DNA from 2 places in the Pseudomonas sp. E102 genome. Region 2 is predicted to be linked to the other one. Evidence: predicted binding sites of a transcription regulator. Region 2 holds the regulator's gene; the other holds the start of a gene.
The links. The regulator sigma-54, encoded in region 2, starts transcription at its own class of promoters, with help from an activator protein. The targets are predictions, from matches to a motif close to ANTGGCATNNANNTTGCTNT.
Positions count from the first base shown of each region.

Region 1: DOCECA_RS00615 (pilin) is a predicted target of sigma-54. The motif match lies at 1,365-1,384, and genes of this name have one in related genera.

Region 1 covers NZ_CP084025.1:120,806-124,910, reverse strand. Annotated here, with positions in the region: gene DOCECA_RS00620 (BON domain-containing protein) at 228-581, opposite strand; gene DOCECA_RS00615 (pilin) at 887-1,318, opposite strand; gene pilB (type IV-A pilus assembly ATPase PilB) at 1,544-3,244, shown strand; gene DOCECA_RS00605 (type II secretion system F family protein) at 3,247-4,105, shown strand, end outside.
Region 2 covers NZ_CP084025.1:3,949,519-3,953,623, reverse strand. Annotated here, with positions in the region: gene rapZ (RNase adapter RapZ) at 12-869, opposite strand; gene ptsN (PTS IIA-like nitrogen regulatory protein PtsN) at 872-1,336, opposite strand; gene hpf (ribosome hibernation-promoting factor, HPF/YfiA family) at 1,349-1,657, opposite strand; gene DOCECA_RS18105 (RNA polymerase factor sigma-54) at 1,733-3,229, opposite strand; gene lptB (LPS export ABC transporter ATP-binding protein) at 3,424-4,105, opposite strand, start outside.

The sequences.
Region 1 (4,105 bases), 1.9 Mb from region 2:
AGAAACTCGGTCCGCCGTGGGAGCGAGCTTGCTCGCGATGGGGGCAACTCGGTCTCCCTGACTGGCTCACATTTCCTCTCCCAGAATAGAACAGGCCCCCGGCACGAATGCCGGGGGCCTGTAATGGCCACGTCCATGTGGCCTTTCGCATGAACTCCAAAGCATCGGCAAGCGTAAAACACAGCCCGCTTGCCACGCCTTCTCCCGTCCAGGCGAGAAGCCTTGCCTTACTCGGATTTCAGGCCATCGGCCGACACATCACGTACGCCTTTGATTTTCTTGGCGATCGCGACGGCGGTGTCTTTCTGGGCATCGCTCAACACAGCGGTCGAAGACAGGGACACGACGCCCTTGTTGGTTTCAACCTTGATGTCGGAGCCTGGAATGCCTTTCTCGGTCACCAGGTCGGCCTTGACCTTGGTGGTGATCCAGGTATCGGAAACGTCTTCCTTAGCCTCTGTCACTTCGCCCGCAGCCAGCATCATCGGGGCCTGAGTTGCTTGGGTGGTCTCGGCGAAAGCGCTAGCCATGGTCAGGGTCAGTGCAGTGGCAGCAGCGGCAGTGATAGCGAACTTCTTCATACGAGTAACTCCTGTTTTTCTCAGAAACTGCCGAAATTGCATCGCGGCAGGTTGTCAGGAGTAGTGCGAAGGCTGTGCCAGTTTTGAAACGACGTGAAATTCGTTATAAATCAATAAGTTAAGCGAAGCGGTTATTTTCATAATCATGCAAATTGCATGACCGAGGGATTTGGTACATGCAACATGCGGGTTTTGCCGGATTGCTAAGCTCATGAATTACCGAGGTTATTTCAATATTGGAGATTACCCCCGCTAAATGACAAAGCCCCGCTGATGCGGGGCTTTGGTTAGTCTCGCAACAACTGTCAACCCGCTGCCGCGCCAGCCGCTGCTGTGCAACCGCCCGCAGGCAAGAACTCTTCCGCAACGTTAGAAGTACATGTCCAGGCACCTGTCCCGGCACGGCTGAGAATGATCGTCTTGCCTATGATGGAGGCAGGTGCCTCTTTGATAGTGCAAGTGATGCTGGCCGTCCCAGCGGCCGCGTCACCCCCAATGGTCATCGTGCAGTTATTGCTCGACGCCGGTACGCCCGTGTTGGCAGCGGTTGGCGTTGTACCTTTATTCAGAAGGTCTTCAACCGGCACCTTCAATGAAGAAGCTTCCGCCAGCCCGACCGTCACCTTCGCCCGCGCCTGGTACTTCGAGTACTGCGGCAACGCAAACGTCGCCAGGATCCCAATGATCGCCACCACGATCAGCAGCTCGATCAGTGTAAAACCCTTTTGCTTATTCATAGACATCTCCCGTGCATGAGTCGAAATCTCATGACCTGAAACGGTCATTGCAGGGCACATGCCAACCCTGGAAGCCCCGCCAGCCCAGGCTTTCCCTGCCGCATGGGATCAACGTCCTACCCCAACAGCCGCACTATCTGACGCTTTTTGTCACCTCTGCTCGCTGGTCAGCCACCGATGCTTGACTAGGCTATAAATCATGAACAGTCCGCGTCCGGTATCCCCATGAATGACATCGCCCTCAGCGGCCTGGCCAAGCAATTGGTGTTGGCTGAACTGATCACCGAACAAAGCGCGCAGCAGGCTTTTCAACAGGCCCAGCGCAACCGAGTGCCCCTGGTCAGCTACCTGGTGCAAAACAAACTGATCCAGAGCCGCCAGGTGGCGGAAATCGCCTCCGAGCATTTTGGTATCGCCCTGCTGGACCTCAACAGCCTAGACAAAGACAACCAGCCCGCCGGCCTGGTCAGCGAGAAACTGGTGCGCCAGCATCACGTGCTGCCGCTGTGGCGGCGCGGCAACAAGCTCTATGTGGGCATTTCCGACCCCACCAATCACCAAGCCATCAACGACATCCAGTTCAGCACCGGCCTGACCACCGAAGCCATCCTGGTGGAAGACGACAAGCTCAGCGATGCCATCGAAAAATTCTTCGAATCCAGCAGCACCGGCCTGGAGGGCATGGCCGACGTCGATCTCGACGGCCTGGACATCGAGTCGATCGACGACCGCAAGCAGGACACTATCGCGGGGCAGGACGGCGACGATGCGCCGGTCGTGCGTTTCGTCAACAAGATGCTGCTGGACGCGATCAAAGGCGGCTCTTCCGACCTGCACTTCGAGCCTTATGAGAAAACCTACCGGGTGCGGGTGCGTACCGACGGCATGCTGCGGGAGGTCGCCAAGCCTCCCATCCAGCTAGCCAACCGCATTGCCGCGCGCTTGAAAGTCATGGCGAGCCTGGACATTTCCGAGCGACGCAAACCCCAGGACGGTCGACTGAAGATGCGCCTGTCGAAGACCAAGTCCATCGACTTCCGGGTCAATACCCTGCCCACGCTGTGGGGGGAAAAAGTGGTGATCCGGATCCTCGATCCCTCCAGCGCGCAAATGGGCATCGATGCCCTGGGCTATGAGCCGGAACAGAAAGACCTGTACATGACAGCCTTGAAGCAACCACAAGGGTTGATCCTGGTGACCGGGCCGACCGGCTCGGGCAAGACCGTGTCGCTCTACACCGGCCTGAACATCCTCAACACCGTGGATATCAATATCTCCACGGCGGAGGACCCGGTGGAAATCAATATGGAAGGCATCAACCAGGTCAACGTGAACCCGCGCCAGGGCTTGGATTTCGCCCATGCCCTGCGCTCGTTCCTGCGTCAGGACCCGGACGTGATCATGGTCGGCGAGATCCGTGACCTGGAAACCGCCGAAATCGCCATCAAGGCCGCCCAGACCGGGCATCTGGTGCTGTCCACCCTACACACCAACAGCGCCGCCGAAACACTGATCCGCCTGCAGAACATGGGCATCCCCGGCTTCAACATTGCCACGGCGGTCCACCTGATCATCGCCCAGCGCCTGGCGCGCAAGCTGTGCGCACAGTGCAAGAGAGCCATCGAGATTCCCGAGGAAACCCTGCTTAAAGAGGGTTTCCCCCGGGAACGCATCGGCTCATTCACGATCTATGAGCCGGTCGGTTGCGAACAGTGCAACAGCGGTTACAAAGGTCGCGTGGGGGTATACGAAGTGGTGAAGAACACGCCAGAGCTGCAACGATTGATCATGGCCGAGGGCAACTCCCTGGAAATCGACCTGCAGATGCGCAAGGACGGCTTTAACGACTTGCGCACCTCGGGGCTGTTCAAAGTGATGCAAGGCATCACCAGCCTCGAAGAAATCAACCGGGTCACCAAGGATTGAACATGGCGGTCAAGGCAGTAAAAACCGACGTCTACACGTGGGAAGGCAAAGACCGCAAAGGCACGAAAATGTCCGGCGAACTGACCGGCCAAAGCCCGGCACTGGTCAAGGCACAGTTGCGCAAGCAGGGCATCAACCCGGGCAAGGTTCGCAAAAAGTCCACCTCGATATTCAGCAAGGGCAAGCGCATAAAGCCGTTGGACATCGCCCTGTTCACCCGCCAGATGGCGACGATGCTCAAGGCCGGGGTGCCGCTGTTGCAGGCGTTCGACATCATTGGCGAGGGCTTCGACAACCCGAATATGCGCAAGTTGGTGGACGAGGTGAAGCAGGAGGTCGCCGCCGGTAACAGCTTCGCCGCCTCGCTGCGCAAATGCCCCCAGTATTTCGACGAGTTGTACTGCAACCTGGTAGATGCCGGTGAGCAGGCCGGTGCCCTGGACACGCTGCTGGACCGCGTCGCGACCTACAAGGAAAAAAGCGAGGCCCTCAAGGCCAAGATCAAGAAAGCCATGACCTATCCTGCCGCGGTGATCGCCGTTGCCGCCGTGGTCACAAGCATCCTGCTGATCAAGGTCGTGCCGCAGTTCGAGTCGGTATTCGCAGGCTTTGGCGCAAAGCTGCCGGCCTTCACGCTGATGGTCATCGGCTTGTCGGAGTTCTTGCAAGAGTGGTGGTGGATGTTGCTGGGCGGGCTGGTGGGTGGGTTCTTCGGCGTGAAATATGCGCTCAAGCGTTCCCAGGCATTTCGTGACTGGCGAGACAAATGGCTGCTCAAGCTGCCCTTGATCGGCACCTTGATGTACAAGTCCGCCGTGGCTCGCTACGCCCGTACGCTGTCGACGACCTTTGCGGCCGGCG
Region 2 (4,105 bases):
GTGTGAATCCTTTAGCTGAGGTCGCGGTGGCGAACCTGGACGTTCTTCAGGGATTGTTGCAGGAGCTGACCCAGGCGTTCGGTCAGGTAGACGGAGCGGTGATGGCCACCCGTACAGCCAATGGCGATCGTGACGTAGGCGCGGTTGCTAGCGGCAAAGCGGGGCAGCCATTTGAGCAGGTAGCTGGAAATGTCCTGGTACATCTCTTCGACATCCGGCTGGGCGGCCAAGTAGTCGATTACCGGTTGGTCCAGCCCGGACTGCTCGCGCAGTTCCGGTTTCCAATAAGGGTTGGGTAAACAGCGGACATCGAACACCAGGTCGGCATCTACCGGCATTCCGCGTTTGAAACCGAACGATTCGACGAGAAAGGCCGTACCCGGTTCTGGCTGGTTCAGCAGGCGCAACTTGAGGGTGTCGCGCAGTTGATACAGGTTCAGGTTCGTGGTGTTGAGCTTGAGGTCCGCCAGGTCCGCGATGGGCCCGAGCAGTTGGCTTTCGTCATGGATCGCTTCGGCCAGGGAGCGGCTCGCATTGCTCAGTGGATGGCGCCGGCGAGTTTCGGAGAAACGCTTGAGCAAGGTTTCTTCGTCGGCATCCAGGTAGAGCACATCGCATTGGATATGGCGGCTGCGCACTTCCTCGAGCAGTTCGGGGAAGCGCGACAAGTGGCTGGGCAGGTTACGGGCATCGACCGACACGGCGACCAGCGGTTGCGCCAGTTCGGTGTGGATCAGGGCGCGCTCGGCCAACTCCGGAAGCAGGCCTGCCGGCAAGTTGTCGATGCAGTAGTAGCCGCTGTCCTCAAGCACATTGAGGGCGGTACTTTTACCGGAGCCGGAGCGGCCACTGACGATGATCATGCGCATGTTTAATGACCGTTCTGCTCGTCCAGGACAACCTGATACAAAGCGTCGTTACTCGTTGCGCTGCGCAGTCTTTCGCGCACTTCCTTGCGGTCCAGCATGCTGGCGATCTGGCGCAGCAGCTCAAGGTGCGCATCGGTCGCCGCTTCCGGAACCAGCAATACGAACAGCAGGTCGACCGGGGCGCCGTCGATGGCGTCGAAATCTATGGGCGCTTCAAGGTGCAGTAGCGCGCTGATCGGCGACGTACAGCCTTTGAGGCGGCAATGTGGAATGGCGATGCCGTTGCCAAAACCGGTGGAGCCTAGTTTTTCACGGGCGATAAGGGCCTCGAAGACGTCCTGCATTTCCAGATCCGGCACTTCGCGGTGGATCAGGTTGGCAATTTGTTCGAGGGCTTTCTTCTTACTGCCACCCGGCGCGTTCACCTGGGAACGGCCGGGGGTCAGGATGGTTTCTAGTCGGATCATGGATTGGGGGGGTTAACGACCGGTTGCGCCCTGGAGGAGGCTCTGGGTCTTTTCCTTATGCTTTTTGAGTTGGCGATCCAGCTTGTCGGTCAGCAGGTCAATCGCGGCATACATGTCATCATGCTCCGCATTGGCAACCACTTCTCCGCCGGGAATATGCAGTGTGGCTTCGATCTTCTGCTTCAGCTTTTCGACGTTCAGAATGACTTGCACGTTGGTGATCTTGTCGAAATGCCTCTCCAATCGGTCGAGTTTTTCGCCGATGTAGGTGCGCAGGGGTTCGGTCACTTCCAGTTGGTGTCCACTGATGTTGACTTGCATACAGCTTCTCCTTCGTTGCCAGTGCATAAAGCGGCAGGCTGGGTGCCTGCCACTGGAACGCTGTGGCGTGGCCTGTTACATCAACCGCTTGCGTTCGCTCGAAGGTGCGATCCCCAGGGATTCGCGGTATTTGGCGACGGTACGGCGGGCCACCTGAATGCCTTGTGCCTCCAGTAAACCAGCGATCTTGCTGTCACTCAACGGCTTTTTCTGATTTTCCGCAGCGACCAGTTTTTTGATGATCGCGCGGATGGCCGTGGACGAGCATTCGCCGCCTTCGGAGGTGCTGACGTGGCTGGAGAAAAAGTATTTCAATTCATAGATGCCCCGAGGGGTATGCATGAATTTCTGGGTGGTCACCCGTGAAATCGTCGATTCGTGCATGCCCACCGCCTCGGCAATGTCATGCAGGACCAACGGCTTCATCGCTTCGTCGCCATATTCCAGGAAGCCGCGCTGATGCTCGACGATCTGGGTGGCGACTTTCATCAGGGTTTCGTTGCGGCTCTGCAGGCTCTTGATGAACCAGCGCGCTTCCTGCAACTGGTTGCGCATGAAGGTGTTGTCGGCGCTGGTATCGGCGCGTTTGACGAAACCTGCGTACTGGGCGTTGACGCGCAGCTTGGGCATCGACTCCTGGTTGAGCTCCACCAGCCAGCGATCGTTGTGCTTGCGCACGATTACGTCGGGGACGACGTATTCGGGCTCGGTGGATTCGATCTGTGAGCCAGGACGCGGGTTGAGGCTTTGCACCAGCTCGATGACCTGGCGCAGTTCATCTTCCTTGAGCTTCATGCGACGCATCAGTTGGCTGTAGTCGCGTCCGCCCAAAAGGTCGATGTAATCGGTCACCAGGCGCTTGGCTTCGGCCAGCCACGGGGTTTTGGCGGGCAATTGGCGCAGCTGCAGCAACAGGCATTCGCCCAGGTTGCGAGCACCGATGCCGGCGGGTTCGAACTGCTGGATGCGATGCAAGACGGCTTCGATCTCGTCCAGCTCGATGTCGAGCTCGGGGTCGAAGGCTTCGAGGATTTCTTCCAGCGTCTCGTCCAGGTAACCCTGGTTGTTGATGCAATCGATCAGGGTCACGGCGATCAGGCGATCGGTATCGGACATCGGCGCCAGGTTCAGTTGCCAGAGCAGATGACTCTGCAAGCTCTCGCCGGCGGACGTGCGGGTAGTGAAATCCCATTCGTCGTCATCGCCGCTCGGCAGGCTGCTGGCGCTGGTCTGATAGACGTCTTCCCAAGCCGTGTCCACGGGCAGGTCGTTGGGAATGCGCTCGTTCCATTCGCCATCCTCAAGGTTGTCCACCGTGGGGGCGGCTTCCTGTTGGTAGGTTGGTTCCTGGATTTCCGGGGTGGTTTTCTGCTCGACATTGTCGGCCAGTGGATCGGTGTTGTCGAAGTCGTCGCCCTCTTCCTGGCGTTCGAGCATCGGATTGGATTCCAGGGCCTCTTGGATTTCCTGTTGCAGGTCCAGGGTCGACAATTGGAGCAGGCGGATGGCCTGTTGCAGCTGCGGTGTCATCGTCAGCTGCTGGCCCATTCTCAAGACTAGCGATGGTTTCATGGCAGGGGCTTAACACCTTATTTGCCGGCGCACATGCGCCATCCACTACAGGGCGCCGGAGCGCCAAACTTAAGCAAATTATATGCCTGAAACTGAAGTGTTTGCCTAGGGGGCGTCTTCAATTAATTGAGAGTGCCCACGGGTCGTCATCGGACATTCGGCGCCACCCAGGCCTTCGCCTGAGGCTTCGTGGCTTAAAGGCGGAACTCGTGGCCCAGATACACTTCCTTGACCAGCTCGTTGGCCAGGATGGTGGCCGAGTCGCCCTCGGCGATCAACTGGCCGTCGTTGACGATATAGGCGGTCTCGCAGATGTCCAGTGTCTCGCGCACGTTGTGGTCGGTGATCAGCACGCCGATCCCCTTGGCCTTGAGATGATGGATGATCTGCTTGATGTCGCCCACCGAAATCGGGTCTACGCCGGCGAAGGGTTCGTCGAGCAGAATGAATTTCGGCGCGGTAGCCAGGGCGCGGGCAATTTCCACGCGACGACGTTCGCCGCCGGACAGGCTCATGCCCAGGTTGTCGCGAATGTGGCTGATATGGAATTCCTGCAGCAGGCTCTCCAATTCCTGGCGGCGGCCGGCCTTGTCGAGCTCCTTGCGGGTCTCGAGGATGGCCATGATGTTGTCGGCCACCGACAGTTTGCGGAAGATCGACGCTTCTTGCGGCAGATAACCGATACCGGCCTTCGCCCGGCCGTGCATCGGCTGGTGGCTGACATCCAGGTCGTCGATCAGTACGCGGCCCTGGTCGGCCTGAACCAGCCCGACGATCATGTAGAAACAGGTTGTCTTGCCCGCGCCGTTGGGGCCGAGCAAGCCAACGATCTGGCCGCTGTCGATGGACAGGCTGACATCGCGCACAACCTGGCGG